Regions from separate parts of the Streptococcus sp. HMSC056C01 genome, predicted to be linked through region 2. Evidence: predicted binding sites of a transcription regulator. Region 2 holds the regulator's gene; the other holds the start of a gene.
What was found. The regulator HrcA, encoded in region 2, represses chaperone genes, less so after heat shock. The targets are predictions, from matches to a motif close to TTAGCACTCNNNNNNNNNGAGTGCTAA.
Positions count from the first base shown of each region.

Region 1: the regulator HrcA is predicted to act here: its motif matches at 3,589-3,615, upstream of HMPREF2795_RS01405 (ATP-dependent Clp protease ATP-binding subunit).

Region 1 is NZ_KV804182.1:61,746-77,755, forward strand. Features, by position in the region: gene HMPREF2795_RS01380 (SIALI-17 repeat-containing surface protein) at 1-267, opposite strand, end outside; gene HMPREF2795_RS01385 (bifunctional methylenetetrahydrofolate dehydrogenase/methenyltetrahydrofolate cyclohydrolase) at 506-1,360, opposite strand; gene HMPREF2795_RS01390 (amino acid ABC transporter ATP-binding protein) at 1,493-2,227, opposite strand; gene HMPREF2795_RS01395 (amino acid ABC transporter permease) at 2,227-2,910, opposite strand; gene HMPREF2795_RS01400 (DUF1797 family protein) at 3,107-3,337, shown strand; gene HMPREF2795_RS01405 (ATP-dependent Clp protease ATP-binding subunit) at 3,734-5,986, shown strand; gene HMPREF2795_RS01410 (NUDIX hydrolase) at 6,075-6,524, shown strand; gene HMPREF2795_RS01415 (DUF1827 family protein) at 6,588-6,887, shown strand; gene HMPREF2795_RS01420 (GNAT family N-acetyltransferase) at 7,114-7,746, shown strand; gene metK (methionine adenosyltransferase) at 7,782-8,972, opposite strand; gene HMPREF2795_RS01430 (GntR family transcriptional regulator) at 9,211-9,909, opposite strand; gene guaA (glutamine-hydrolyzing GMP synthase) at 10,050-11,612, shown strand; gene HMPREF2795_RS01440 (ABC transporter ATP-binding protein) at 11,858-12,631, shown strand; gene HMPREF2795_RS01445 (FtsX-like permease family protein) at 12,621-14,675, shown strand; gene HMPREF2795_RS01450 (response regulator transcription factor) at 14,708-15,391, shown strand; gene HMPREF2795_RS01455 (sensor histidine kinase) at 15,381-16,010, shown strand, end outside.
Region 2 is NZ_KV804207.1:153,597-169,606, forward strand. Features, by position in the region: gene HMPREF2795_RS06790 (hypothetical protein) at 1-193, opposite strand, end outside; gene HMPREF2795_RS06795 (RNA-directed DNA polymerase) at 196-2,901, opposite strand; gene tnpA (IS200/IS605 family transposase) at 3,257-3,691, shown strand; gene dnaJ (molecular chaperone DnaJ) at 3,828-4,964, opposite strand; gene HMPREF2795_RS06810 (DJ-1/PfpI family protein) at 5,232-5,864, opposite strand; gene dnaK (molecular chaperone DnaK) at 6,073-7,896, opposite strand; gene grpE (nucleotide exchange factor GrpE) at 8,268-8,783, opposite strand; gene hrcA (heat-inducible transcriptional repressor HrcA) at 8,810-9,844, opposite strand; gene HMPREF2795_RS06830 (DUF2812 domain-containing protein) at 10,006-10,518, opposite strand; gene HMPREF2795_RS11025 (DUF2812 domain-containing protein) at 10,540-11,115, opposite strand; gene HMPREF2795_RS06840 (PadR family transcriptional regulator) at 11,115-11,435, opposite strand; gene glnA (type I glutamate--ammonia ligase) at 11,555-12,901, opposite strand; gene glnR (transcriptional repressor GlnR) at 12,937-13,293, opposite strand; gene HMPREF2795_RS06855 (FUSC family protein) at 13,371-13,898, opposite strand; gene mraY (phospho-N-acetylmuramoyl-pentapeptide-transferase) at 14,028-15,008, opposite strand; gene pbp2X (penicillin-binding protein PBP2X) at 15,010-16,010, opposite strand, start outside.

The sequences.
Region 1 (16,010 bases), on a different contig from region 2:
TTCAACAGTATCATTTTCTTCTTCAGTAGCGTTATCTTGTGGGCCATTTTGCTCAGCTTTTGCAATTGCTGCAGCAACCTCATCTGGAAGCTTATCTAAAGGTTGAACTTGATGAATCGTTTCCTCACTGGGACTTGCTGTTTCGGTTTCAGCTGCTTGAGCCACCTGAAGACCAAATATACTAGCTCCAATCATAACTGAAGCCGCACCAATGGCAAATTTACGAATACTATAATGACACCGTCTTTCAAAAAATCTCTTATCCATTATTGTTCCTTTCCAATGTTCTAGTAAGCGATTACATTTTACTCCAAAAAATAAACCTCCCTCTAGACGCTTACTTATTTTATCCATATAAATATTGATACTTTTAATATATCAAAATAGTAGAGTTTTTTCAATAATTTGTAGAAATTTTACTGTAATTTTATTAAAAGAAGTGCAAGAAAAAAACAAGTTCATTTTTGAGAACTTGTTTCTTCACTATATAAAATCAATGCTTGTATTATCTATCCAAACTACGCAATGCCGCCTGATAAGTCTGCTCCATCAGCATGGTAATGGTCATAGGCCCAACTCCACCAGGTACAGGTGTGATATGGCTAGCGATTGGTGCAACGGCATCATAGTCAACATCTCCACAGAGCTTGCCATTTTCATCTCGGTTCATCCCCACATCAATAACAACAGCCCCAGGTTTGACAAAGTCAGCAGTCACAAACTTAGCACGACCGATTGCTACGACAAGAATATCCGCCTTAGAAGCTACCTTGGCAAGATTGTGTGTTCGTGAGTGGGTTAAGGTTACAGTTGCATTCTTAGCTAATAACAACTGGGCCATTGGTTTACCGACGATATTTGAACGACCAATGACAACTGCATTTTTACCTTCTAGTTCAATCCCATACTCGTGAAACATTTCCATGATACCAGCTGGAGTTGAAGGGATCATAACTGGATGACCAGACCAAAGGCGCCCCATGTTGAGCGGATGAAAACCATCCACGTCCTTTTCTGGATCAATAGCCAATAAAACAGCTTCTTCATCGATGTGTTTTGGTAATGGCAACTGCACCAAAATACCATGCCAAGCTGGATCTTGATTGTATTTGGCAATCAAGTCCAACAATTCCTCTTGGGTAATGGTCTCCGGAACTCGCACGACTTCACTTTGGAAACCTGCAGCTATCGCTGAACGTTCCTTGTTACGAACGTAAACCTGACTGGCTGGATTTTCCCCAACCAAAATAACCACCAAACCAGGCACCAAACCTGTCTCTTCCTTCAATTTCGCAGTCTTTTCAGCCAATTGTCCTTGTAGCTTGGCTGCTAAAGCCTTGCCATCAATAATCTGTGTCATGTGTTTTCTCTTTTCTAACAAATATCTTCTATTATATCAAAAAAACACTTGTCCCTCTAACACTTCTTACCTAAGAGACCTTATAGTCTGAAACTATAAGAAAAAGCCCACTTGGAGCTTTTCATGATATTCTTACAAAACCTTACTCAAGAAATCCTTGGTTCTTTGTTCTTGGGTTTGTTCAAAGACTTGCTCTGGAGTTCCATCTTCGACAACAACACCGTCAGCCATAAAGATGACGCGGTCTGCCACTTCACGCGCAAAGCCCATCTCATGCGTCACGATGACCATAGTCATTCCTGACTTAGCAAGTTCTTGCATAACCGCTAGTACTTCCCCTACCATTTCTGGGTCTAGGGCAGAAGTCGGTTCATCAAAAAGTAGGACATCTGGTTCCATGGCAAGACCACGAGCAATAGCGATACGTTGTTGCTGCCCACCAGACAAACTTTGTGGATAAGCATTTGCCTTATCTGGTAAACCAACTTTTTCCAAGAGCTCATGCGCTCTCTTCTCAGCAACTTCCTTACTTTCCCCTTTGGTCTTGATAGGAGAAAGCGTGATGTTATCCTTCACTGTCATATTGGGGAAGAGATTGAACTGTTGGAAAACCATTCCCATCTTTTCACGCATGGCAAAGAGGTCGTTTTTCTTATCTGTAATGTCTACTCCTTCAAAGATAACCTTTCCTTTTGTCGCTTCTTCGAGGAGATTCATAGAGCGAAGGAGGGTTGACTTACCGCTACCAGATGGTCCGATAATGACCACAACTTCCCCTTTTTTGATTTCAAGATCAATACCTTTTAAAACTTCATTTTTTCCAAAGCTTTTATGAAGGTTTTCAATTTTTATAAGCGTTTCAGTCATTATTTTTTCTCTCCTTGTCCCATACGATTTTCAAAAGCTTTCAAGGCTAGTGTCAAGATAGAGGTCATAATCAAGTAGTAAAAGGCTGCAAATAAAAGTGGAGTTAAAGGCAAGTAGGTGGTTGTTGACACCGTAGTAGCTCCATTCCACAATTCCATAACACCGATTGCTGACAAGAGTGAACTATCCTTGATAATGGTAATAAACTCATTCCCCAAGGCTGGCAAGATATTCTTGATAGCCTGTGGCAAGATGACATAGCGCATGGCATTTTTAGGACGAATCCCTAGAGAGTAAGCCGCCTCTAATTGTCCTTTAGGTACTGCATTGATACCAGCACGAACTGTTTCTGATACATAGGCACCACTATTCATAGAAATAATGATAATCCCTGGAATCAAACGTGAAAAATCAACTCCCAAAACTCCAATTTGAATAGTCGGGGCATTGATATGCATAAGAGCAAAAGCAATCATGATCTGAACCATCATAGGTGTTCCACGGAAAATCCAAATATAAACATTGGCAAGCCAAGCTATGGGCTTTATTTTAGAACGTTGAGCAAAAGCCAAGACTACCCCTAAAATTGTCCCCAAAAAGACAACCAAAACAGAGATCAAGACTGTTACAAGAGCACCATAGTTAAAATATGGCAGATATTTAGGTAAAAAAGAAAAATTCATAAATCCACTACTTTCTAATTTCTAACTTAAAACTTGTATGAGTATAACATGTTTTGAATAAAAATGCAATCTTTTTCCTTTTATTTTCAATAAAATTTCAAAGAAAACAGAAATAGTGAGAAATCTTAGTTTTTTCTAGTCAAGTGGATACTCTTTATGGTAAAATAGTAACGATAAGAAATGGAGGAGAATCAAAATGGAATCACATTTGGTTAGAATCATCAACCGCCTAGAAGCAATGACAAAAGATGGTGGTAACTTAAAACGTAACTTTGAGCGCGAGGGAGTTGTTGTAGCTGAAGTTGCTTTTAACCATGATGAAGAAAATGGCCCAATCTTTACACTTCGTGATGTTGAAGCGCGTGAAACATATACTTTTGACAGCATCGACTTGATTGCGATGGAAATTTACGAACTTCTATACTAATAATAGATATACAGAGGTTGGGACAAAAGATCCCGACCTCACTTTTTATTAGCAATCAAACTTTGACGCGGTAGCTGATTGGACTTTTCGTTCGTCTTTTAGACTCCCAAAACTCCTAATCATCTTCGCGGGGCTGGGACTACGAAATCGAGACTTTGTCTATCGATTTCTGTCCCACCGCCTTTCACCAACGAGAATCCTTTTTGTATGACAAATAGGATTTTTTTCTTGCTATCAAAATATTCTCCAGATTAGCGCTCTACTATTTATAGTGCTAGTATCCAATCTTTTTACTTGAATTGCCCAATAATCATGATATAATTAAATTATATACTTGTTTGACTATTTTTGACCTTTTAGATTTAGTCAAGACTAAGAAAGAAATGAGGTGGCGGTATGCTCTGTCAAAACTGTAAAATCAATGACTCAACGATTCATCTTTATACCAATCTCAATGGGCAACAAAAGCAAATCGACCTTTGCCAGAATTGCTACAAAATTATCAAAACAGATCCTAACAATAGCTTGTTCAAGGGCATTACAGATTTAAACAACCGTGATTTTGATCCCTTTGGAGACTTCTTTAACGATCTCAACAACTTTAGACCTTCTTCTAATAACAACAATATCCCCCCAACTCAGTCAGGGGGTGGATACGGTGGAAATGGGGGTTATGGTTCCCAAAATCGTGGTTCTGCCCAAACCCCACCACCAATCCAGGAAAAAGGACTCTTGGATGAATATGGTATCAATGTCACTGAGATTGCCCGTCGTGGAAATATTGACCCTGTAATTGGCCGTGACGAAGAGATTATCCGTGTCATTGAAATCCTCAACCGCAGAACAAAAAACAACCCTGTCCTCATCGGTGAGCCCGGTGTTGGTAAGACAGCTGTTGTCGAAGGTTTAGCTCAGAAAATTGTTGACGGTGATGTTCCCCATAAGCTTCAAGGCAAAGAAGTCATCCGCTTAGATGTCGTTAGCCTTGTTCAAGGAACAGGTATCCGAGGTCAGTTTGAAGAGCGCATGCAAAAACTCATGGAAGAAATTCGTGAGCGCGAGGATGTTATTCTCTTCATTGACGAAATTCATGAAATTGTCGGTGCTGGTTCAGCAGGAGAAGGGAATATGGATGCAGGAAATATCCTAAAACCAGCTCTTGCTCGTGGCGAACTCCAACTGGTTGGTGCTACTACCCTCAATGAATATCGCATCATCGAAAAAGATGCTGCCCTTGAACGTCGTATGCAACCTGTCAAAGTTGATGAACCAACCGTTGAAGAAACCATTATTATCCTGAAAGGTATCCAAAAGAAATACGAAGATTACCACCACGTTCATTATACTGACGGCGCTATCGAAGCGGCCGCTACCCTTTCTAACCGCTACATCCAAGATCGTTTCTTGCCAGACAAGGCCATTGACCTTCTAGATGAAGCTGGTTCAAAAATGAACTTAACCTTGAATTTTGTAGATCCTAAGGTCATCGACCAACGCTTAATCGAAGCAGAAAATCTCAAGGCACAAGCAACCCGCGATGAAGATTTTGAAAAAGCAGCCTACTTCCGTGACCAGATTGCCAAATATAAGGAAATGCAAAAGACCAAGGTAACGGATCAGGATACCCCAATCATCAGCGAAAAGACGATTGAACACATCATCGAACAAAAAACTAATATTCCAGTTGGTGATTTGAAAGAAAAAGAACAATCTCAACTCATCAACCTAGCAGATGACCTCAAGGCTCATGTTATTGGTCAAGATGATGCAGTTGATAAGATCGCTAAGGCTATCCGTCGTAACCGTGTTGGACTCGGTACTCCAAACCGTCCAATCGGTAGCTTCCTTTTTGTTGGTCCTACCGGTGTCGGTAAAACAGAACTTTCTAAACAGCTGGCCATCGAACTCTTTGGTTCTGCTGACAGCATGATTCGCTTTGACATGAGTGAATACATGGAAAAACACAGCGTGGCTAAACTCGTTGGTGCCCCTCCAGGATACGTAGGCTATGATGAAGCAGGTCAATTGACTGAAAAAGTTCGTCGTAACCCCTACTCACTAATCCTCTTGGATGAAGTTGAAAAAGCCCATCCAGATGTTATGCATATGTTCCTTCAAGTCTTGGACGATGGTCGTTTAACGGATGGTCAAGGTCGTACTGTTAGCTTTAAAGACGCCATCATTATCATGACCTCAAATGCAGGTACAGGTAAGGCAGAAGCTAGTGTTGGATTTGGTGCTGCTAGAGAAGGCCGTACTAACTCTGTTCTTGGAGAATTAGGCAACTTCTTTAGCCCAGAATTCATGAACCGTTTTGATGGCATTATCGAATTCAAGGCCCTCAGCAAGGAAAATCTCCTTCAAATCGTTGATCTCATGTTAGATGATGTCAATCAACGTCTCTCAAGCAATAACATCCATTTAGATGTAACAGATAAGGTTAAGGAGAAACTTGTAGACCTTGGTTATGATCCAAAAATGGGAGCTCGTCCACTACGTCGTACCATTCAAGATCATATCGAAGATGCGATTACAGACTACTACCTTGAAAATCCAAGCGAGAAAAACCTCAAAGCCGTCATGACTAGCAATGGTAAAATCATGATTAAATCAAAAAATAAATTGGAAACAGTTGACTCAAATGACTAATTCCACATACTAAAAGAATGTTCTTACTTGACAGTAAGAGCATTCTTTAATATGATAGAAAGAAAGCGCACACATAAAGGAGAAATTTATGACAAATCCAACCTTTGGAGAAAAAAAAGAGGGTGTAACCTACAAAACTAGATATGGTGTTTATGCAGTCATCCCTGACTCAGCACTTGAAAAGATTATCCTCGTTCAAGCTCCAAATGGTGCATGGTTCTTGCCTGGTGGCGAGATTGAAGCAGGTGAAGATCATTTTGAAGCTCTCAAACGAGAACTGATTGAAGAATTAGGTTTTACAGCTGAGATTGGCACTTATTATGGACAAGCAGATGAATATTTCTATTCCAGCCATCGTGATACTTACTACTACAATCCAGCCTATCTTTACGAAGCTACTTCTTATCAAGAAATCCAAAAACCTTTGGAGGACTTCAATCATCTAGCTTGGTTCCCAATCGATGAAGCCATTGCTAACTTAAAACGTGGCAGTCATAAATGGGCAATTGAAGCCTGGAAAAAACAGCATCAAGTTTAAATTAACTTTTCCAATTTTTCCAAAAAGTGCTATAATAGAAATAGAAACACAGGAGGAAAGCCTATGAAGCTCATCAACACTACTAATTCTCACTCAAACCTTGTTAAAAGCCAACTGGAGAGTACCGACGCTACACTCGTAGAAGTCTACTCTGCAGGCAACACTGATGTTATCTTTACTCAGGCACCGCTTCATTATGAAATCCTCATTTCCAATAAACATCGTGCTATCCGCGAACAAGAAATAGAAAAAATCCAAGAATTTTTCTTGAATCGCAAGATCGAAAAGCAAAATATCGATGAAGCTAATATCAAGACCCTCTACTCTGAAAAATTGATTGAAATCTCAATCCCAACAAAATAAAACTTAGCAATATTTGGACAACACTCTAAAAATTCTAACTTTTTAGAGTGTTCTTTGTCTGTCTAATCCTATATTCTAAAATCAGATTCAGTGTTACAGAAAGAGTTTTCTAACAATCCTTCAACTTACTAAGTTTGGTAATATTTTTGTAAAAACTCGGTACTTGATCATCAAAACAATTAATTTTACTATTATAATTTACTAACATTAAAAAAGGAGCTCATAAATGGAGAAAATAGTATACAGAAAAGCAAGGCTAGACGAATACCAAAAAATTGGAAAAGTAATAGCCGATAGCTTCTTTGATTATCCATTTTTAACTCTAATCATAGATGATCTCAAGAAACCTGAAAACTATCCTGCTTTTTTAGAACTATTGGAAAGTCTCCTGACTCGCCTCTATATCAAAGAAGAGACCTGTTTAGTAGCTGAACAAGACGCAGAAATCCTAGCTGTCGCCTTATTACAACAAAATGATTTTTCTATCCTATCTTACTTGCTAAATGGTGTCATAAAACTGTTTCGCTACATTAGTCCTCGAAATTTTTTGAAGTATCTTGATTTAGTAGACCGTTCCGAAGAACATTTGAAAAAATCTAATAGCTTTGACTGGTATTTGATGCTCCTTGCAGTCAATTCATCCGTTAAAGGACAAGGTGTGGGCAGTGCTTTTCTTAGAGACGCAGTTGAGCCTTATGTCAAATCCAAGGGCTGCAAGCGCTTAGGACTCATTACCAGTACAGAAAAAAATGTTCCATTCTATAAAAAGAATGATTATGAATTGCTAGATTTTATGGAGTTAGAGTATGGGGCTAAGTCTATTGGAAACTGGGCTTTTTTAAAAACTATCAATAAATAAAGTAAAAAAGGAGTTTAAATCAACTCCTTTTTACTTTATTTAACTGCTTCTTTCAAGGCGTCAACCTTATCCAAGCGTTCCCATGGAAGATCGATATCTGTACGTCCCATGTGTCCATAAGCCGCAGTTTGACGGTAGATTGGACGTTTGAGATCAAGCATTTGGATGATTCCTGCTGGACGAAGGTCAAAGATTTGACGCGCTGCTTTTTCAAGCTTGCTTTCAGCTACTGTTCCAGTACCGAAGGTATCGATACGAACAGATACAGGTTGAGCTACACCAATGGCATAAGCCAATTGAACTTCTGCTTTCTTAGCGAGACCTGCAGCAACGATGTTTTTGGCAATGTAGCGAGCTGCATAAGAAGCTGAACGGTCAACCTTAGTTGCATCTTTACCAGAGAAGGCACCACCACCATGGCGTGAGTAACCACCATAAGTATCCACGATGATCTTACGACCAGTCAAACCTGAGTCTCCTTGAGGTCCTCCGATAACGAAACGACCTGTTGGATTGATGAAGAATTTAGTTTCATCGTCAAGATAAGAAGCTGGAATCACTTCTTTGATAACCTTGTTAATCACGTCCTCATGAATTTGTTCATTGCTAACTTCTGGATCGTGTTGAGTTGAAATAACAACTGTATCCACGCGCACTGGCTGGTCATTTTCATCATATTCAACAGTAACTTGTGATTTAGCATCTGGACGAAGATAGCTAATTTCACCAGACTTACGAAGCTCTGCCAAACGACGAACCAACTTGTGGCTGAGTGAGATTGGCAATGGCATGAGTTCTTCAGTTTCATTAACTGCAAAACCAAACATGAGACCTTGGTCTCCAGCTCCAATCAAATCAAGTGGATCTTGATCCGCATTTCCACGAACTTCCAAGGCTTCATTAACACCTTGGGCAATATCTGGAGACTGCTCAACAAGTGATGGGTGAACTCCTACTGTTTCAGCTGAGAATCCATACTCAGTGTTGGTATAGCCAATCTCTGCAATGGTATCACGTACCACACGGTTAATATCTACATAGGCATTGGTTGAAATTTCACCAAAAACATGAACTGAACCAGTATAAACAGCTGTTTCAGCAGCAACGTGGGCTTCTGGATCTTGCTCTAAAATAGCATCCAAGATAGCATCTGAAATTTGGTCTGCAATCTTATCTGGATGCCCCTCAGATACAGATTCAGACGTGAATAATTTACGTTCTGACATAAAAATGTCCCCCCTTAAAAAATATTCGTTATAGAGTTACAAAGTACTGGTAGAGAATCGATAAACGACCTTCACTACCACCTTATCGGGACCATATAACCTAACTATTATAACACGAATCTTTAAAAAATACTCGTATGATTACTATTTTTCTTAATTGGAAACTGTTTTCTAATCTTAGCCAAATAAAAACTCTTAAAGTGGATAGGATTTCCAACTTCAAGAGATTTCTTAAAAACTAATTATTTTCTAGATAAAACTCAAAACGTTCTCCGACGTATTGGCTCTTTACATACTCAAAAGCTGTACCGTCATCAAAGTAAGAAACCTGAGTCAGTCCTAAAATAGCATGCCCCTTTTCTACTTCCAGATAATGAGCAATCTTTTCCTTGGCTAAGCGAGCATAAATAGTCTGGTGAGATTTACCAATTCGATAACCATGTTTCTGTAAGGTTTGAAAGAAGTGCTTGGTTACTTCTTCTTTCTTGAAATTTTTGATAAATTTCTCAGGAATAGAAGCCACCTCATAGACCACAGGAACTTGATCTGCATAACGAACACGTTCCATCCGAATAATATTTTCAGTGGCCTTGATCCCTAATTTTTCAACTTCTTGCTCATTCGGAATAGTCCGACGATAGGAAATCAGATGACTCGATGGTGTTTTCCCCTGCGCCTTCACGATTTCCGTAAAACTGGTCGTTCCACGCATTTTTTCCTGAACACGAGTACTAGAAACAAAGGTCCCGCTACCCACACGACGCTCCAAAACTCCTTCCTCGACCAAAAGGGAGATGGCTTGACGAAGGGTCATACGGCTAACCTCAAATTCCTCAGCTAAGTCTCTCTCGCTTGGGAGTCTCTCTCCAATTTTCCAATTTCCCTCATCAATGTCTTTCTTGATTTGGTCGTGGATTTTCATATAAGCTGGTAACATGCTTGCTCACTTCTTTTCTTTATTTTTTCCATTGTACCCTATCTCATGGGGAAAAGTCAAACTGCACTTGTTTGGTTGGTAATTCTGGGGCATTTATGATAGAATATTCAAGAAGATATTTCTTTTAAGAAAGGGAAAAGATGACCAACATTTCAACTGATTTGCAAGATGTCGAAAAGATCATCGTACTGGACTATGGTAGCCAGTATAACCAACTTATCTCACGTCGTATCCGTGAGATTGGTGTCTTTTCAGAACTAAAAAGTCACAAGATTTCGGCTGACGAAGTCCGCGCTATCAATCCTATCGGGATTGTACTTTCAGGTGGTCCAAACTCTGTTTATGAAGAAGGCTCATTTGATATTGATCCAGAGATTTTTGAACTTGGAATTCCAATTTTAGGAATCTGCTACGGTATGCAGCTATTGACTCACAAGCTTGGTGGTAAGGTTGTTCCTGCAGGTGATGCTGGTAACCGCGAATACGGTCAATCAAAATTGACTCACACAGAGTCTGCTCTTTTTGCGGGTACTCCAGATGAGCAACTAGTTTTGATGAGCCACGGAGATGCTGTTACTGAAATTCCAGCTGATTTCGTTCGTACTGGTACATCAGCTGACTGTCCATACGCATCTATTGAAAATCCAGATAAGAAAATCTACGGTATCCAATTCCACCCAGAGGTTCGTCACTCAGTTCACGGTTATGATATCCTTCGTAACTTCGCTCTCAATATCTGTGGTGCCAAAGGTGACTGGACTATGGATAACTTCATCGAGATGCAAATCAAACAAATCCGTGAAAAGGTTGGAGACAAACGTGTTCTCCTTGGTCTTTCAGGTGGTGTTGACTCTTCTGTTGTTGGGGTTCTCCTCCAAAAAGCCATCGGCGATCAATTGATCTGTATCTTTGTAGACCACGGTCTTCTTCGTAAAGGAGAAGCTGACCAAGTTATGGATATGCTTGGTGGTAAGTTTGGTTTGAACATTGTCAAAGCAGATGCTGCTAAACGTTTCTTGGATAAACTTGCTGGTGTGTCTGATCCAGAGCAAAAACGTAAGATTATCGGTAACGAGTTTGTCTATGTCTTTGATGATGAAGCAAGCAAACTAAAAGATGTGAAATTCCTTGCGCAAGGAACTCTTTATACAGACGTTATCGAGTCAGGTACTGATACTGCTCAAACTATTAAATCTCACCACAACGTTGGGGGACTTCCAGAAGACATGCAGTTTGAACTCATCGAACCTCTTAACACTCTTTACAAGGATGAAGTTCGTGCTCTTGGTACTGAACTTGGTATGCCAGACCACATCGTATGGCGCCAACCATTCCCAGGACCAGGACTTGCTATCCGTGTCATGGGGGAAATCACTGAAGAAAAACTTGAAACTGTTCGTGAATCAGACGCTATCCTTCGTGAAGAAATCGCCAAAGCTGGTCTTGACCGTGATATCTGGCAATATTTCACTGTTAACACTGGCGTTCGTTCAGTAGGGGTTATGGGAGATGGTCGTACTTATGACTATACCATTGCTATCCGTGCCATCACTTCTATCGACGGAATGACAGCTGACTTCGCTAAGATTCCTTGGGAAGTTCTCCAAAAAATTTCAGTTCGTATCGTAAACGAAGTTGACCACGTTAACCGCATCGTCTATGATATTACAAGTAAACCACCTGCAACTGTTGAGTGGGAATAGAGTTTCCTATAAAATAATAAATAATACTGCTGGAGCATGGACTACAGTGGTATTATTTTTTTTATTTCAATATTAGGAAAATTTCTCGACTCTCAACTCCTCTTTTTAAATCCTTGAAACCATGCTATAATATAGTAAGTATAGCTCCAATAACCTAATGATAAAGATTTCTTACATCATACGTAAGTGTTATTCTACTCTGATTCATATTATAATGAAAGTAACAAAAGATGGAGGTGTTTCACATGGAAACAATTTTACGAGTAGAATCATTAAAAAAGCATTATGGAAAAGAGCCGAATATCACCAAAGCCTTGAACGGTATATCTTTTCAAGTTGTCAAAGGTGAGTTCTTAGGGATTATGGGGAGCAGTGGTTCTGGGAAAACAACCCTTCTTAACTGTCTCGCTACTATCATCAAACCAACTGATGGCTCCATTCAAATGCAAGAAAAAGATTTAAGTCAGTTAAAAGGTAGTCAGTTAGCTGATTATCGTGGCAAGGAAATTGGTTACCTTTTTCAAAATTTTGAGCTTTTGGACAATCTGACAGCCAAAGAAAATATTTTACTCCCCTTGTCTTTGCACAAGGTCGATGCCAACGAAAGCAAGGTTCGGTTAGAATTGCTTTCCCAATATCTAGATATTTCTGAACTTCTGGATAAGTTCCCATCTCAATTATCAGGTGGTCAACGACAAAGGGTAGCTGCTGCGCGTGCCTTAATTTTAGACCCTAAGATTGTATTTGCAGATGAGCCCACAGGAGCTTTGGATTCAAAAAATGCGACCATTTTGATGCAAAAATTATCCGAAATGAATCAAGTGGAAGAAACCACCATTCTCATGGTGACCCACGATTCAGTCGCTGCCAGCTTTTGCAACCGCATCTTGTTTATCCAAGACGGAAAACTATTCCATGAAATTCGACGCGATTATCCAAGAGAAAGTCAAGAAGATTTTTACCACAGAATACTAAAGGTCATGTCTGCACTGGCTGGAGGTGATGGCAATGTTTTCTAAATTAGTCTCAAGAAATAGCAAGAGGGATCGAAAGAATAATGGCTTGTATTTCAGTTCCATGGTTCTTTCTATTATCTCCTTTTACATCATCCTTTCTTTGTCCCATCAAGATGCGATGATCTTTCTCAAACAAATAGAGAGTGACGCTGTAAATAAACTCTTTAGCATGATTCCCATTCTTTATGTAGCAACCCTCTTTATTCTCTTTTTTCTAGTCTACTTCGCAAGCAGTATGCAGATGGAAAGGAGAAAACATGAATTTGGTGTCTATCTAACGCTAGGGATGCGAAGAAGCAAACTGTTCTTGCTGCTCCTACTCGAGGATTTGAGAAACAGTATCCTTGCTCTTGGAATAGGTCTTCCAATTTCAATCTTGATTTCAGAACTGATTAGCCTAATAACCGCTAAAATTGTTGGGCTAGGGATTATTGAACATCAGTTTTCTCTATCTACCACAGCTCTATTCTATACAATCATCGGTTTCCTAGCTGTAAAATTAGCTGTTTTTGTTCTTTTAAGTGCAAAGACGGCCAATAAGGAAATTGGAAATCTGCTATCCTATTCTCCTTCTGGAATGAAGAAACTACTCCCCAAGGGGGTGTACCTTCTTGCTTCAGTCCTCGGAATTTTGCTTCTAGGAACAACCTATTACATGGGTATGAGTGGACGAGCTTGGAAAAGTGTCATAACCATGGGCATCACTGTTTTCTTGGGGACTCTAGGAACTATCCTCCTCTTCTTTGGTATGCGTTTATTTATAGACTTTTTGGTCAAGCTTGGAAACAATCGAAAACTTCATGCCTATAATTTTAGACAGATTCAGGAATTAGTTATCCAGCGCTCAACTATACTGGCTATCTGCTCCCTCTTAATCTTCTCTGCCTTGTGCCTCTTTGGAGCAGGTGTTGCCATTGCAAGTGGCAATTCAGGCAATCAAACCCACGTATTGGATTATACATTTAGAGATAGCAAGCAGGATACAGATGAAAATCTTGATGTAAATACAGTAAAAAAAGAGCTTGAAGCTGCTGGACTAGCATCACAGTTTTCAAAGATTCTGCAAATCAAAATCGGCAAACCGAAAGAACACGAGTCCGTGTCCTTCGAAGAGGTCATCAAGGAGTTGAAAAAGCAAAAAGACAGCAAGAACAAGGAAATTTTGCTCCGTAAATTTAAACAGTCTACTACTTCCCACCTCATGCCAGTTTCCGAATACAATGAACTTAGAAAGGCTGCCAATCTCCCTCCTCTAGAATTAACTAGCAAGGAAGCCTACTTGTATATGGGGAAAGATTTTCTCCCAGATGAAAGTCTCGTCAACTCTGTTCTGAAGACGAAGCCTCAAATCAATGTCATGGAAAATGATGTAAAATTGATTGGAGAGGTGGAGTCTTTGCCAATCGTAACGGATCGTGAGATCACCCTCTCTGTTGCCCTCATAGTCCCAGATGAGACCTTTATGAGTTATACAGACGGTCACTATTCGAACTATGTCAGCGGTATCTTGGCTCCTGAGCTAGTCAAGGAAAAAGGCTTGATGAGAGCTATCTCAGATACCAATGAAAAGCTAAATCAAACCTCTCTTGGCTATGAAAGCTATATACAAAATATGGGAAGACAATTATTTTACATTATCTCTGCCAGCTATATCACTATCTATCTAGCTATCATCTTCCTTGTTGTGGCAAATACAATCATTGGCGTTCAATTTTTGATGGGTCAGAGACAATCCTACAGACGATACCAAACCTTGATCCATCTCGGAGCCAACTACGAAACTCTTTGTAAATCGTCAGAAAAGCAAATCAACTGGTATTTCGGTCTGCCAATAGCCCTTGCACTTATCAGTAGTAGCTTCGGAGTGAGCTCTCTCCTCACAGGAATAGTACCAGCCAGTATAAGAATGGTCATGGGGCAGAAATTTATCACAGCCATGCTGATAGTACTGCTCTTAGCAGGTTTTGAAGTCATCTATATCAGAATTGTAAAGAAAAATAGCAACAAATACTTGTTGTCCTTAATGGAACCCAAAAGAGATGAATAAGATAGAATAAAATAGGAAAAGGAGGAACCAATATGAAGCATATCCTGGTTATTGAGGATGAGGCCTTGATTCGAGATGAAATTGTCATCTTGTTAGAGAAAGCGAATTATCAAGTTGATAAGTTGACTGACTTCAAAGATACAAGCCAACAAGTGTTGCAATACGATACGGATCTAATCATACTGGATTTGAATTTGCCAGGAGAAACAGGTTTCCACATTTGTAAGAATCTCAAGTCCAAACGCTCTGTGCCCATATTGATTCTCACCTCCCGTGAACAACTAAAAGATGAGATTTACGCCCTAAAATTAGGGGCTGACGAGTATTTAACAAAACCTTTCAAGAAAGAAAGATTCTTGGCTCGTATAGAAAATATCTTGAAACGCTATGAAGGTAGACAAAATTTGCTTGAAAAAGATAATTTCCTGCTGGATAGAAATACCTATACTCTTTATATCAACGGACATTCGATTTTACTCCCTAAAAATCAAGGGAAATTGTTAGAAACCTTATTAGTGGCAACTGATTCAGTCGTCACAAAAGAAGAACTAAGCATGAAACTGTGGAATACAACTGAGTTCATCGATGAAAATGCCCTACAAGTAAACATTGCAAGGCTGAAAAAGATGATGAAACAGGCTGGCATTGCCCTTAAAGTCAAGTCCGTCAGAGGTATTGGTTACAAGCTAGAAGAGGTAAGTCCAGATGAAATATAATCTAAAATATCTAGCTAGTTATCTACCTTGGTTACTTGTTCTCTTAGCATTTGACCTATTTACAGCTGTCCTGCTTTGGCTTTCAGATGTGAGAATGTTTCAAGCTCTCATCCTTCTCTATATTTTAGCCACCGTCCTACTTTTTTTCATCCTATCATTCTTACTTATAAGAAAAGAAAGAAAAAAATCCGCTGCTTATAAATCCTTCATAGCCAATCCTAAAATCGATACTGAGCTTGAATTATTGAATTTATCAAGTGTCTCAGAGAAAGAAAGCATTGAAAAAATAGCAGATACACTTTATCAAAAGCAGGCTCAAATAGGAAAACTCAACTCATTACTAGCCGAGTACGAGGACTATGTTGAAAAATGGGCGCATGAGATTAAACTTCCTTTATCGCTTCTTTCCCTCCTTTTAGACAATCAAAGTGACCAACTACCTGAGGATACTGCTTTTAAATTGGACTATGTGAAAAATCAAATCCAAGAAAATGTATCACAGATCCTATTCTACTACAGGGTGAAAAGTGAGAAAAATGATTTTCTATTTGAAGACCTTGACCTAGAAGAGTGTATCCAAGATCTTTTGGAGAACTTTGACCCCTTGCTCAAAGAAAAG
Region 2 (16,010 bases):
ATACGTATTTATTCCAAAACCAAGCTCCCAACAATGAAAACATAACAATGGCCAACTCAAATTGTAGAAAATAACATTTTGGAATAATAAGTTGCAAAAACTGTAAAAAACTAAATATTGATGCCCAGGGGAAGAGCCACTTCAATATATGTTGGATGATATCTTGTCTTTCTTTCTTTTTTTTCAAATTCATTTTTATTTTCCTAAATTTCTATAATAGTATTTTGGAGGATTCTGCTTCATAGTGTTATCTTGATTATGTAATCGTTTATATTTTATTGCATCTAAATCAACCTCACAAATATCAACATGAGTATTTTTGGCACCCTTATGGATTGAAATCTGCCTTCTATATTCTTCCTTATACGGGCTAAACACTTCAACCCCCCCTAGCTGTGAATAATTGGTTATAGTTGACACAGCCATCAAATCACGTGATAAACTTTCTGCTATCTGTTTATAATACTTAATATCCTTATTATTAGTAATTAAATGTACTACCTCTGGTTCTTCTTTTGATATTTCATACTTCAAATCTAAAGAAGCTGCTTCATAACAATTTAATACCGCATGGGTACTATCCTTGAATTTTACTATATGCTGATTTTCCCAATCGGATGAGTCAGGAATATAAATTTCCCAATTTTTGTTACGACTGAACCTACTTCCCTGAAATATTTCATATTCAATAGGTGAAGGGTATAATTTTGGTAGTAAAATAATCTCCGTATCTTTATATTCTTTCTCTCCTTTCAACACTTTAAAGGGTCTAATAATAAATGTTAAATTTAATACTTTATTCTCGTTCTCTAGATAGATAAAATCCAAGCCACCAATTACTAATATTTTTGTTTTTCTAGCAAACCTGACAAGTGAATATATTTCTTGCAATGGTATACCTTGTTCAGGATACAATAAAACATCTGTTTTATTCCTATCTGCTTCATTTAGCGTAAGTATAATGTCTTTTATATTGGATTTATTTTTTGAATAATCTTCAAAATATTTTAGTCTCTGACTATATGTTTCAAAATTACTCTGAGATAGCACAATTTTTTTCTTATAGTTATAATCCCCAATTTTTATTCCGTCATTACCATCAAAAACAATAATACCTTTTTCATTATGATAATTATTTCGAAAATTCTTTTTTACTACATCCAAAAAATTTTTGTCAACATTTGAAACAACTAATGATCTAGAGCAACTAAATTCAGCCAATTTTCTTAATTGCTTCTCAAAATAAAATAGACTGTCCTTTTCAACTATATTTCTTAATTTATATCTTGGATATCGAAAGTACTCTTGTATTTGATATAACGAAGTACCATATCGAGCTTTAAAAGTATGTTCAAGATTATTCTTGAAATTTGATAGAAAAATCTTAAACAACTTACTTTTTGGCTCTACATTTTCTTCTAGAGACTGGAGCCTTTTCATAAATTCTAATTTATCCAATTTAATACTAGATTTTTTTGCCAATTCTTCACACAATAGAATTTTATTTGAAACTAATTCAATTATAATTAACTGATACCAATAATCAAATAAATTCAAAAAAAATTCATCATCAACAAATGAGTAAAAGTATTTAAGAAACTTCTTTGCCAAGTTTACATTCTCTTCATCAATGTCCTCTTTAAGATTCCAAAAAATATAGTTGAATACCGTAGAAATAGTCCGACTAATATACTTTTTATCTCTGACTATTGTAAATAAGTCTGAAATTTTCGTAAGTCCTTGCGTTAAGTTATAGGCATTTTCAAATTCTTTATCATATTCATTAGGGTCTATTAATCTATAACTATCACTGGAAAGTTGTTGAGTTTCTTTCGCGAATTTATTCAAATAATTGATATCGTTCCGTTTATTAACAATAAAAAATAATGTTTTATCTTCACTAAGTTTGACGGACTTCTTCTCATTTAATTTAAGTGAATCTCTTATTTGTGTGATTTTTGCTTTTATATTATCTATTTCAGGCAAGTCTCCTGGTTTATATTTTTCAGAAACATCTGTTTTTACCAAAAAAACAATATCATCTACATATCGACTATAGTTTACTGGATAAAACGTTTGCTTTATTTTATTGTCTAAATCTAATAGATAAAAATTGATTAAAATGTTGCTGGGTAAAAATCCAATTGGCAAAACTGTTTCAGAAACTAAATTATTATCTACTTTTGAATCTTTTAAAAAATCTCTTATTCCTTCTAACTCATTATACTTTTCTATAATCTTAAAAATATACTCTGTAATAAATTCAAAATTCTTTGTATAATTTTGTCCTAATTCTTCTACTAATTCTTTTTTTAACTTTTCGACATTTACATTGTAATAACATCTTGACAAATCTGTTTGTACATATATGCCTGTTTCTTTTTCTTCTATCCATTGACGCATCTTATTAAAATTCGAATCTCTGAATTCAGAATAAGCATCGAAATATGGGTTAAAAAAACTACTTTGAGATTGAGAAAGTCTATTAGCATATACATCATCTTTAAGCCTACTATCAATTAATCTAGCAACAGTTTCTAACCAAATTGCACTCACAATAAAATCTTGTAAACTTATCTGAATAAAATAATTAAATTCGATCTTTCCTGATATTTTTTTAGATGAAGAAAAAGTAACAACATTGTGAGATTGATTTTCAGATTCTTCTCTAACTTTTTTATACATTGAAACTGCTTTAATTTCGTCTAAGCAAGGCTCAATTGTCTGACTTATTAACTCCTTCTTAATAGAAGAAATTCTTGAAACAAGCATATCTAGAAGATTTTCCTCTTTATCTCCACTAAACCAAGCTGACCAATTGTAAAACATTCTCTTGTTGTATTTTAACTCATTTAAAATTTTTGTAGCTACAATTTTTTCATTAACATCATTAATATCCATATTGTTTTTATCTATCAATTGATTATACCTCTTCACTCTCCATAATCTTAGTATATCAAATTTTTTTTGCATTTAAAACTTAAATATAATACTTGCAACAAAAAACATCCAATTTCTTGGATGTTTCAAATTTAAGACAAAGTCCTTAGAACTCAAGTTTCTAAGGGCTTTTCTTTTTATGGTTTCAAGCCAGTTTTTCTCATAGAGAAAAACAAGAAAACCACCAGCTATGCTGGTGGCTGAAAAGGCTTCTAGCTTCCATTTATTTTTTCAAGTATAATCTAATTGTTCAGGTTAGATAAAGGAGGAAAAATAAATGGCTAAAACCAGTTACAGTTTATCACATACCAAATGAATGTGCAAATATCATATAGTTTGCACACCTAAGTATCGCCGTAAGGCGATATATTACAAAGTCAGGTCGGATTTGATAGATATTATTAAACATCTATGCCGTTGTCGTGGCGTGGAGATTATCGAAGGTCATATGATGCCAGACCATGTACACCTGCTTGTACTGATACCTCCCAAACTTTCGATTTCCGATTTTATGGGGTATCTCAAGAGTAAAAGTGCATTGATGATATTTGATAAGCACGCTCATTTAAAATATAAGTATGGAAATCGAAAGTTCTGGGCTAGAGAATACTATGTAAGTACCGTTGGACTAAACGAAAAGACCGTAGCTAAATATATTCGCGAGCAGGAAAAGAATGACATTGCACTCGATAAGCTGAGTGTAAAAGAATATGAAGATCCGTTTTCTGATGGTGGATTTAGAATAAGGTAAAAGCCCGTTGTGACGGGCATTAGTCAAGTAATATAGCACGACCTGAACGAAGTTCAGCGAGCGTCTTTAGACGTCGCTGAAGAGAAACGGCTTATAGCCGGTGTACAAGCCACCCGTTTTCACGGGTGGTTATGATTCATTCTCCTTCAAAGGCATCTTTAATATGGTCAAAGAAGCCCTTTTTCTTAGGATTGACTTTTAGATCACCAGCAACTGCGAATTCTTTCAAGGCTGCTTTTTGGCGGTCGTTCAAGCCTGTTGGTGTTACAACATTAACAGTAACGTATTGGTCTCCAAGGGCACCACCACGAAGACTTGGAGCTCCCTTACCACGTAGGCGGAATCGTTTACCAGTCTGAGTTCCTTCTGGAATGACTAATTCTACATCACCATGAACTGTAGGGATGTCTACTGTATCACCAAGTGCTGCTTGAACAAAATTGAGGTTCAAATTGTAGAAGATAGTGGTTCCTTCACGTTCAAACTTATCGCTAGCTTCAACTGAAACCACCACGTACAAGTCACCATAAGGTCCACCGTTAAAGCCAGCTTCACCTTGACCAGCTAGGCGGATCTGTTGACCTGTTTCCACACCAGCAGGGATTTTTACGTGTACGCTATGGGCTTGTTTTTCATGACCAGTTCCATGACAGGTTGTACATGGATCTTTGATTTCTTGACCACGGCCATGACAGACATCACAGGTTACTTGGCGACGCATCACACCGAGCGGTGTTTGGGTGTCAACATTAATCACACCTGAACCATGACAGCGTCCACAAGTAACTGGACTTGTTCCAGGTTTAGCACCAGACCCATTACAAGTACGACAGCTTGCTTCACGATTGTATTTGACTTCCTTTTCAGTACCAAAAATAGCTTCTTCAAAAGTCAAATGAACGCGATACTGGAGGTCGTCACCTTGACGAGGGGCATTTGGATTACGTGATGCACCGCCACCACCAAAGAAGCTTGAGAAGATATCTTCAAATCCGCCAAAACCACCTGCTCCATCGAAGCCACCGAAACCGCCAGCACCACCAAAACCACCATTGGCACCCGCAGCACCGTATTGGTCATAGGCAGCACGTTTCTGTTCATCGCTCAAAGTTTCATAAGCTTCTTGAACTTCCTTGTACTTGTCCTCAGCTCCAGGATCCTTGTTGATATCTGGATGATATTTTTTAGATAATTTCCGATAGGCTTTCTTGATCTCATCTTGAGACGCATTTTTCGAAACGCCCAAACGGTCATAAAATTCAGTATTGTTCATACAAGATACTAAGAGCGAACAGAAAGCGACTGAAATTTAGGAAACCGACAAGAAATCCTGATTTCTTAGGAGGTTTATCTAATTTCCAAGCTTTCCGCTCGAGTTCAATTCCCCGAACGCTCTTTGTTCCTTTCTATTGATGTTGTGAATCAAACCACGAATTTAGGTCGGGTTCAATTCCTTTCTTTCATATTGAATTAGAAACTTTGGAACCCGTGTTCAGTTGCAAACACTCTTTGTTCCTTTCTATAATTTATAAGTAAATCTTTAGAGGCTGTTTTCTAAACTCTGCTTCACTTGATCAAACTCTTGGTCCGATAGAGTAAATATCAAATCCTCTTCTGCATACTCCTTGTGCTCTTTAAAATAGTTGTCCGTATTTTCTGCCAGCCCTAAACTTAGAATCACTTTTCTTGCAAACTCTTGGTACGCAAAACCGATAGCCGTAATGATTTGTTTATCTTGCACAACCAGTTTGGGTTGGAAATTCTCACGAGGAAGAAATTCAAAATAGTCAAAGAAGTTTTGCCAAATTCCACCTGTAAATTTCGTATCCTTCAACAAGCCTGCTTTCGCCAATAAAAGAGGCGCTGAAGAAATGGCTGCAATGAGGATATCTTGCTCACCAAGGCCCCTCAAGAACGAAATCAATTTCTCATCGCGTAGAGCAGGACCTATATTCACCATTCCTGGCAAAATGATACAAGAATAATCTTCTAGGTTTATTTGATCCAGTGTTTTGGTCGGTTGACAGGGCAAACCATCCTCAGAGACCACCTTCGAGTGATCTGAAGCGACATAATCAATCGTGATATCAAAAGACAGAGCTAAAGTACTCGTTAAAGCGGTTATCTCATAAAGAGAAAAATTAGGATAAATGATACAAAGTACTTTTTTCATACGCAACATCCTCTATTTTACCGAAAAACAGAGGCTGGGTTGCAACCTCTGGATTTCTTCTTATCATTACGACGTTCAAAAACAAAGTCGATTATACTATGTTTTTGAACTAGTAAGGCTGAATTGAGTTTCGGATTAAAGGAATCCTAAAATCTCGGAACCTTTCTTTATTTCAGGAGGTTCCGCTAAAACAATCCACTGGATTGTTTTACTTTTCAGTAAACTCTCCGTCTACGACGTCATCGCCTGCGTTTCCTGTTGCTTGTGCGCCTTCTGCTCCTGCTTGAGCTTGTTGAGCTGCTGCGGCTTGTTCGTAGAGTTTAACGGCAAGTCCTTGAGCTTTTTCGTTCAATGCTTCAAGTTTTGCTTTCATTTCGTCCAAGTTGTTGTCTTCTTGGGCTTTCTTAAGCTCATCGAGGGCAGCTTGGGCAGCATCACGTTCTGCATCGAAGACTTTACCTTCAGTTTCTTTGATTGTCTTTTCAGTCGCAAAGATTGCTTGGTCTACTTCGTTACGAAGGTCAACTTCTTCTTTACGTTTCTTATCTGCTTCAGCGTTAGCTTCTGCATCTTTCATCATGCGGTCGATTTCTTCGTCTGTCAAACCTGAGTTTGATTGGATAACGATTGTTTGTTCTTTTTGAGTTCCAAGGTCTTTGGCTTTAACAGATACGATACCGTTCTTGTCGATATCGAAAGTTACTTCGATTTGTGGGATACCACGAGGTGCAGCTGGGATATCTGTCAATTGGAAACGTCCAAGAGTCTTGTTATCTGCTGCCATTGGGCGTTCACCTTGAAGAACGTGGATATCAACGGCTGGTTGGTTGTCTGCTGCAGTTGAGAAGACTTGTGATTTAGATGTTGGAATAGTTGTGTTACGGTCGATGAGTTTTGTGAAGACTCCACCCATTGTTTCGATACCAAGTGACAATGGAGTTACGTCAAGAAGGACAACGTCTTTGACATCACCAGTGATGACACCACCTTGGATAGCAGCACCCATGGCAACAACTTCATCAGGGTTCACTGATTTATTTGGTTCTTTACCAGTTTCAGCCTTAACAGCTTCTACAACGGCAGGGATACGAGTTGAACCACCGACAAGGATGACTTCGTCGATATCTGACAAGCTCAAACCTGCATCTGAAAGAGCTTGACGAACTGGAACTTTTGTACGTTCTACAAGGTCACGAGTCAAATCGTCAAATTTAGCACGAGTCAATGTCATTTCCAAGTGAAGAGGTCCAGCCTCGCCAGCAGTGATGAATGGCAAGCTGATTTGAGTTGAAGTTACACCAGAAAGGTCTTTCTTCGCTTTTTCAGCTGCATCTTTCAAACGTTGAAGGGCCATCTTGTCTGTTGACAAATCAATGCCGTTTTCTTTCTTGAATTCTGCTACCAAGTGGTCGATGATTTTTTGGTCAAAGTCGTCACCACCGAGTTTATTATCCCCTGCAGTTGCCAATACATCAAAGACACCGTCACCCAATTCAAGGATAGATACGTCGAATGTACCTCCACCAAGGTCGAATACCAAGATTTTTTCTTCTTTATCAGTCTTATCCAAACCATAAGCAAGGGCTGCTGCAGTTGGTTCGTTGACGATACGTTCTACTTCAAGACCAGCGATTTTACCAGCGTCTTTTGTTGCTTGACGTTGAGCATCGTTGAAGTAAGCTGGAACTGTGATAACTGCTTTAGTTACTTTTTCACCAAGGTATTCTTCAGCGTAACCTTTCAAGTATTGAAGGATCATAGCTGAGATTTCTTGTGGAGTGTATTCTTTACCGTTAGCAGAAACTTTTTCAGAAGTACCCATCTTAGATTTGATAGAAATCACTGTATCTGGGTTTGTTACTGCTTGACGTTTTGCTGCGTCACCAACGATGATTTCACCGTTTTTGAATGACACTACAGATGGAGTTGTGCGGTTTCCTTCTGGGTTTGCGATAATTTTGCTTTCAGTTCCTTCAAGAACTGCTACTGCTGAGTTTGTTGTACCTAAGTCAATACCGATAATTTTTGACATATGTTTTTCTCCTTGTTATTTTTTCTCTTTTTTCTTTTTGATACTCTTCTTAAGTGGCGACGTCGTCAGAGCTTGACTTCGTCAATCTCTTTGACTAAACTTTGAGCCTAAGGTCTCAAAGTTTGCGAAGATACCGCCACGGCGAAGAGTATCGCCTTTGGTTCGCTTCGCTCACTATTGGCAAAGCTGAACCATTGTTTATCTTTCTTTCATAGTTTATTGTCGTTTCGGACAAGGTTTCAATGTATATAAGTTGCGACACGAGAAGTCGAAATCGATATTATTTCGACGACGAGTTAGTAAGGAGGCTAGGCAAACGCCATAGCGATTGCCGTTTTCTGACGAGTTGCTTTAGCTACCGTCAGAATTGCCTAGTTATAAACCACTACCATAGCCGGTCTTAGGATGCGGTCATGAAGTTTGTAGCCTTTTTGGAAGACTTGTGCGATGGTGTCTGCTGGATGTTCGTCATCTGCTGGAACTGTTTGAATAGCCATGTGGTAGTTATGGTCAAATTCTCCATCTGCTGGGATTTCTTCGATCCCTTCTTCTTTCAGAGCATGTACCAAACTTTCTTGGACCATTTCCAAGCCCTTCTTCACATCATCTGTCAACCCTTCGACGGCAAGGGCACGTTCGAGGTTATCAAGTGATGGCAAGATTACTTTTGCCAAATCTTGACTGCGATAGCGTTGCAAGAGTTGGCGCTCTTCGTTGGCACGGCGCTGAATGTTTTGCATTTCTGCATGAGCACGAAGGTATTTATTTTCAAATTCTTCGGCACGTTCATTGGCCAAGTCCAATTCAGACTTTTCAGGTCTTGTTTCTTCAGCTGTTTCCACAACTTCCTCTTCTTTTACTTCTTCATTTTTAATATCTTGGGCCATTTTCGCCTCCTTTAATGATTTCAATCTTAATTCACTTCATAGTGATTACTGCTGAGATAGCGGTAAAAATCCGTCAACTTCATAGTCAAAACTCGATTAACTACATTGAGTTGATTGACCAATTGTTGATAATCCAGATTAACTGGACCAATAATCGCCAGAATTCCAAACCCACGATAGGGAATCAGGAACTTACTGCTAATCACTGCTAAGTCAGCAAGACAAGATTCTTGGCTATCAGCAACTCGGACACTTTGCATCTGGTCGCCAATCAGATTCTCTCGAATTTCCAAAGCTACCTTTTGTGGCTGATCAAAAAATTGATAGGCCGCTAAATTAGCGAAATTCAAAAGATTGACTTTGCCAGAAACCACGATATTTTCATTGAACATTTCTTTGAAGATATGCTCAATAAGATCCATAACATTATCCGTTGTTGTGAAGTAACGTTGGATAATTTGCGGAATCTCCGTCCGAATCTTGTAGTGAATATCCAAAACAGTCTGATCCAGGAAACGTTCTTGAATCATGGTCTTGAGGCGGTTCAAATCCTCCTGCAAGAAATTTCTCGGAATCAAAAACTGACTGGTAACTGTTCTAGACTCATCAAGCGTAAAAACAGCAAGAGCTGTATGTTGCCCGAGGACAACAATATCAAAAGCTGTCAGCTTCTGCCTACTTGGTTCTACATCCAGTGCTACAACCGTACAACCACTCAAGTCTGACAAAATTTTCGTCGCCTCTTGAAGAATATCCTCTAGCTTGAAGAATTCTTGATCAAAGGCTTTTACAATCTCATAAACTTGATTTTCAGCTAAACGGTCAAAGGATAGGGAGTGTTTGACATAGTATTGAAAACCAGCCACACTCGGCATCCGACCACTGGAAGTATGAGCCTTTTCAAGTAAACCTTGCTTTTCTAGAGCTGCCATGTCATTTCGAATGGTAGCACTACTAGAGTTGATAGACTCTTGCAAGGCTTTGGATCCAACAGGTTCGTGCGTTTTGGTAAAGATGTCAATAATCAGATTTAAAATATTCTGCTGACGTTCTGTAACCATCTCGCTACTCCTCTCTGATAGATCTTTTTAGCACTCGAGGCATCCAAGTGCTAACTTATGATTCTATTATACACCCTTAGAAAAGAATGTCAAGACAAAAACTCAAAAAATTAGCACTCTTTTGTCAAGAGTGCTAAAAATCGGTCTGAGGACCTAAAAAATCATCTTATATTCACAAGATATTTCTTTTTAAGTCTGTAAAAACTATAGATTAGATAGGAAATCATGAGGGCATAAAGGGCAAAAATAAGGAAGAAAGATTGAGAGAGACTTTCGCGAAACAAGCTCATACAAATAACTAGACCGCCAGAGATAGAAACTATAGATGGACGAAGTCTAGATTTCACATCGGCCCATTGAAGACGATTGTCCATGAAAGATTGATCATTTGAATCTACATCACAAGTTGCTTTTCGAAAAACAGTATAAGAACAATTTTCCACAAATTCCCATCCTCTATCCTTAATACTTTGTAAATCTACCTCATTTTTTCTAAGGTAGCTAGTATTCCACACACGGTAAATCACATCATCTGGTCGGCATTGTTCAAAATAGAAAAAGCCAAAACGATTCGATTTAAATTTCCAACCTTTCAAATGCATCTCATGTAAATAATCTTCTACCTTATCCAAATCAAAAATGGTAAACATTCGAAATTGTACTTTGCTATTCATTGTCTAACCTCCAAAATGGTTTTATTTATCAGATAATTCTTTCCACTTTTGAAACAATCTCCAAAAAATATAAGAAATCTGAATCGTGAAAACTATCAATAAAGTACAGTCTATGATAACAATCAAAAACATTCCCCAACTGAAAGAACTACCTCCACTGACAAACTTTGAGAAAACCGGTAGTAGCGCTAAAAAGAGAAGCAAAATAGGAAGCATCCGCATTGTTAAAATCTTCTTGACCATTGCTAACTTCCCGGCCGCGTCATTATAAATTTCAAACTCGGCATCCGACTCAACTCCAGAATAAAGCTTTCTAAAGTAGGAAAAACCATTAAAGTCTGTTATATGCTCCCACCCACAATCTTTAAATAGTTGTAAATAGGAAGCTCTCTCTGACTTTTTCATAGGATAAAAGTCCAACTGATAAACCACCTTCTCCGGTTGGCACTTTTCAAAAGTATACTTAACCGCAACTACTAAGTTAGAATAACTTACTTCCTTAAGTTTCCAGCCCTGAGCATGCATTTCTCCGAGATAGAGAGCCTCTTTATCATAATCCGCAATGGTAGCAATTCTATAAACAACTTTCTTTTCCATCAAAGCTCCTCCCGACTGTTTCTATAGAGCCGTTCAATACGTTTCAACTCAATGTCTAAAACTTTTCGGCCCAAGTCTGTGATCTGATAGATTTTTCGTTTTTCCTCTTCTCGGACAAAGGAAATCAAACCATCCTTTTCCATCTTTGACAGGGTTCCATACATAGTCCCAGGACTAATCGAAACCTGTGAATCTGACATCTCTTTGACCTTTTGCGTAATACCATAGCCATGATTTTCCTTCTGCAGACAGAATAGAATATAAAATCCCGTTTCAGTCATGGGAAGGTAGACACGCCTAATCTTATCTGTTAATTCCATTTAACCAGACCTCCTATTTAGTTCGATATATCGCACTTCGTTATACAAAATATATCACACCTCGATACAAAATGCAAGAAAAAAAGATCGTCCTCACGGACAATCTTTCTGATTTATCATTAGTAAAGATCTAGGTAGTTATCAATTTCCCATTGTGAAACAAAGGTAGCGTAGCTTGCCCACTCGATACGTTTGGCTTCAAGGAAGCTAGTATAGATGTGCTCACCTAGGGCTGCTTTAACCACTTCGTCTTCTGTCAAAGCTTTCAAAGCATTGTGAAGAGTTGATGGAAGGTCTGTGATGCCAGCCTCTTTACGCTCTTCAGCAGTCATAATGTAGATGTTTTCTTCGATTGGTGCTGGTGCTTCGATTTTGTTTTCGATACCGTTCAAACCAACTTCTAAAAGAACAGCCATAGCAATATAAGGGTTTGCCATTGGATCCACGGAACGCAACTCCAAACGTGTTCCCATTCCGCGTGATGCTGGTACGCGGACAAGCGGTGAACGATTGCGACCTGCCCAAGCGATGTAAACAGGGGCTTCGTAGCCTGGCACCAAACGTTTGTATGAGTTAACGGTTGGGTTCATGATAGCTGTATAGTTGTAGGCATGTTTGATCAAACCACCAAGGAAGTAGTAAGCAGTTTCTGACAATTGCATTCCTTTTGGATCATTTGGATCAAAGAAGGCATTGTTTCCTTCAGCATCAAACAAGGACATATTGCAGTGCATTCCTGAACCAGCGATACCAAATTTAGGTTTAGCCATAAAGGTTGCATACAAACCATGTTTACGGGCAATTGTTTTTACAACTAGTTTAAAGATTTGAATCTTATCACAAGCACGAAGAACTTCATCGTACTTAAAGTCAATCTCATGTTGACCTACAGCAACTTCGTGGTGACTTGCTTCAACTTCAAATCCCATTTTGGTCAAGACGTTAACAATCTCACGACGAGTATTGTCAGCAAGGTCTGTAGGCGCCAAATCAAAGTAACCACCCTTGTCATTTACCTCAAGAGTTGGATCTCCATTTTCATCAAGCTTAAATAGGAAGAATTCTGGCTCTGGTCCAAGGTTGAAAGATTTAAATCCAACTTCTTCCATGTGACGAAGAGCACGTTTGAGGTTCCCACGAGGATCTCCTGCAAATGGTTCCCCTTCTGTTGTATAGACATCACAGATCAATCCTGCGACACTACCGTTCTCATCTCCCCAAGGAAAGACTGTCCAAGTGTCCAAGTCAGGGTAGAGGTACATATCTGATTCGTTGATACGAACAAACCCTTCAATAGAAGATCCATCAAACATAGCCTTATTTGACAAGACCTTGTCTAGTTGTTCATCTGTAGCAGGAATTTCGACGTTTTTCATCGTTCCCAAAATATCTGAAAACATGAGACGGATAAAGGTTACATTTTTTTCCTTAACTTCACGACGAATATCTGCAGCTGTGATTGACATGGTTTTTCTCCTTATATATGACGACTTGCGGTTGCCTAACCGCGACCAAAAGGTGATTGTTGAGAAGCGAAGCGACTTTGCTGGAGAACTTCATTCCGAAGCGCTCTTCGTACTTCAGTTTGACTCACTGGCTTTTTAGACTTCGCCTCACGTTCAGCATATTTTTTCTTGATGGCAGCAATGTTCAGACCTTCAGAGATATAATCTTTAATCTCAAGCAACCGATCCATGTCATTTAAAGAATACATCCGGCGATTACCTTCGTTTCGATCAGGTTTTATCAACTCCTGATCTTCATAATAACGAATTTGACGCGCCGAAAGATCGGTCAGCTTCATAACACTACCAATAGGGAAAACTGCCATATTGCGACGAAATTCTTTTTCCTTCATGTGCACTTCCTCTTCTTTCTGTCTATTATAGTCTAAAAAAATTCAATCGTCAATCAATAATGTTATATCTTGTGACATTATTTTGTTTTTTTCAGTAAAATGCTCCGTAAACGATCAATATCGTAATTTACAAGAATTGCTACAAAAACACCCATAAAGGTTTCAAAAACTCGAGCAAACACGTACAAAACTGTCTCACCGTTTGGAATTGATAAGGTAATAATCAACATAGCCGCAACTCCACCGATAACACCTGCTTTATTGTTCATAGCAACATTTGTCATAATGGTTAACATGGTACAAATTGGAACAACAAGGAGAGTTACCCAGAAGGCGCCATGAAAAAGATTATTTAAGAGAAAGAAAATCAGGGCATAAAAACCACCGATACTATTTCCGAGAATACGAGAAGTACCAAAATGAACACTCTTGTCAAAGTCTTCTCTTAAACTAAAAACTGCAGTCAAGGCTCCAATCTGAAGTCCTTTCCAACCAAAAAAACCAAAAATCATGAGAACTAAAAAAACAGCGATCCCTGTCTTGAAAGTTCGCATCCCTAACTTAAACTTGGATTTGTCAAATCTATACTTTTTAAAATAACTCATCATTTCAACTTTCTATTTCCATTTTACCATAAATTTACCTATTTTTGAGAAGGGGATGCAATAAACTGATGGAAATAGAAAAGAGAAGGAACTTAATCCTTCTCTATCTGATGATTCCACACTCTCTTTTTAGAACAAATACATGAAAGCCAAAGTCAAGAGACTAGCGAATAAGCCCACTCCCCAGAAAAAGAAGTCGACCTTCCACTCACTCCAAGCTTGGCCTTTCCCAGAAAAGCCCCCCAACTCAAAATGATGGTGAACTGGTGTCATACGGAAGATACGTTTTCCTCCAGTCAACTTAAAGTAGGTGACTTGCATCATAACAGATGTTGTTTCAAAGACATACACTAGACCAATCAAAAGCAGCGTCCATTCTTGGTGCAGTGCCATGGAAATAGCCGCCAACATCCCTCCAAGGGCTAGGCTACCTACATCTCCCATGAAAACTTTAGCAGGCTTGTGGTTAAAGACAAAGAAGCCAAGAAGACCACCAATCATAGCTACAATCACTAGTAAGATATCGAGCTGATTTTGCACATAGGCAATCACTCCATAGGCAGATAGGCTAATCACCACAGAAATACTTGCCAAGCCATCGATTCCGTCAGTCAGATTAACTGCATTTGAAAAACCGACCAACCAGAAGAGGGCAAAGAGAATATAAAGAACACCTAAATGCAAGGGAAAACCAAATACATTTAAGATATCTCCTCCTCTTTCATAGAAGAAATAGAAGATAACTCCTCCGACCAACTGAAGCAAGAGCTTCTGTTTAGGATTAAGTCCTTCATTGATTTTGCGGAAAACCTTGAGGAAATCATCCAAGAAACCGACCAAACCATATAAGACCAGGACAAAGAGGATCATTCCGACATTATTGGTTAATTGATTAGTCACGAGAGCAAGGACCAGACTAACTAAAACTCCTGCTAGGAGAAAGACGAGTCCTCCCATTGTTGGTGTCCCAGCTTTTGCTTGGTGTTGTTTGACATCCTCATGCATCTGTTGACCGGTAATCTGTGCTTTATGGTAAAAACGGATAAAGGCTGGAATTCCTATGACTGTTAGAATAAAGGCAATCACTCCAGCAAAGATAGAAATAAGCATTCTAATCTCCTAATGTTATTTTTATTTTCTGTAAATCTTTTAAAGCTGTATTAGAACGAACACTTTGCTTTTTAACAGTTTCTCCTGTGCCTTCAAACTCAACTTCAAGATTCAACCATTTGGCAAAGGTTTCAACATTTTTCTTAGACCAGCCATATAAGTCAGGCATCTCTTCTACCTTGTCTGAAAGGAGTAAGATTTGCTCATTAGCGTCTAGATTTGTTCCTTCTGCCACTGAACTGTCCTTGATTTTTGTTCCTGAACCGATAACGATTGGTTGAACAAGATTGCGTCTCAGTTCCTCTGCCATATCTCCCGGACTATAGTCCTTGGTCGCTGGCATTGCATAACTAGTTGTTGTTGTAACTTGATCCAGATTTTTAGCTGTAGACTGAAGATTAAGAGATTCTTTCATAGCAGAAGCTCGTTCAAGAATAGGATTAGCAAATTCTCCAAACCAAGGTGTAGAAAAGTGTTCTGGCTGTTGAACTGTTACGTAAAGAATAAAATCAGGATTTTCAGAAGGATGCATGGTTACTACAGAAAAGATATAATTGGTTTTCCCAACTAAATATCCTCCGTTTTGCTCATCGGCAATTTGAGCTGTTCCAGATTTGACAGAAACATTCTGACCAGGAACAGTAATTACTGGTTTATTATCATTACGATTATACATGGTCCCATAAATAGGGTCTGTACCAACCAAAATCATGTTTTCCCTAGTCAAACTAGCCGTTTCTTTAGAAACAGGATTACCCACAACTTCTTTTTGCGACTTCCGAACTGACTGATCATTTGGATCATAAAGGGCGCTAATAAACTTTGGTTCTAACATAACTCCGTCATTCGCAATGGCTGTAAAAGCACGTAGCATCTGGGTCTGCGTTACAGAAATCCCCTGACCAAATGCACTCATGGCAATATCGACAATATTATCTGCAGGCAATTGACCTGAATACTCATCAGTCAGACCAAAACGCGTCGGCACCCCAAACTTAAAGC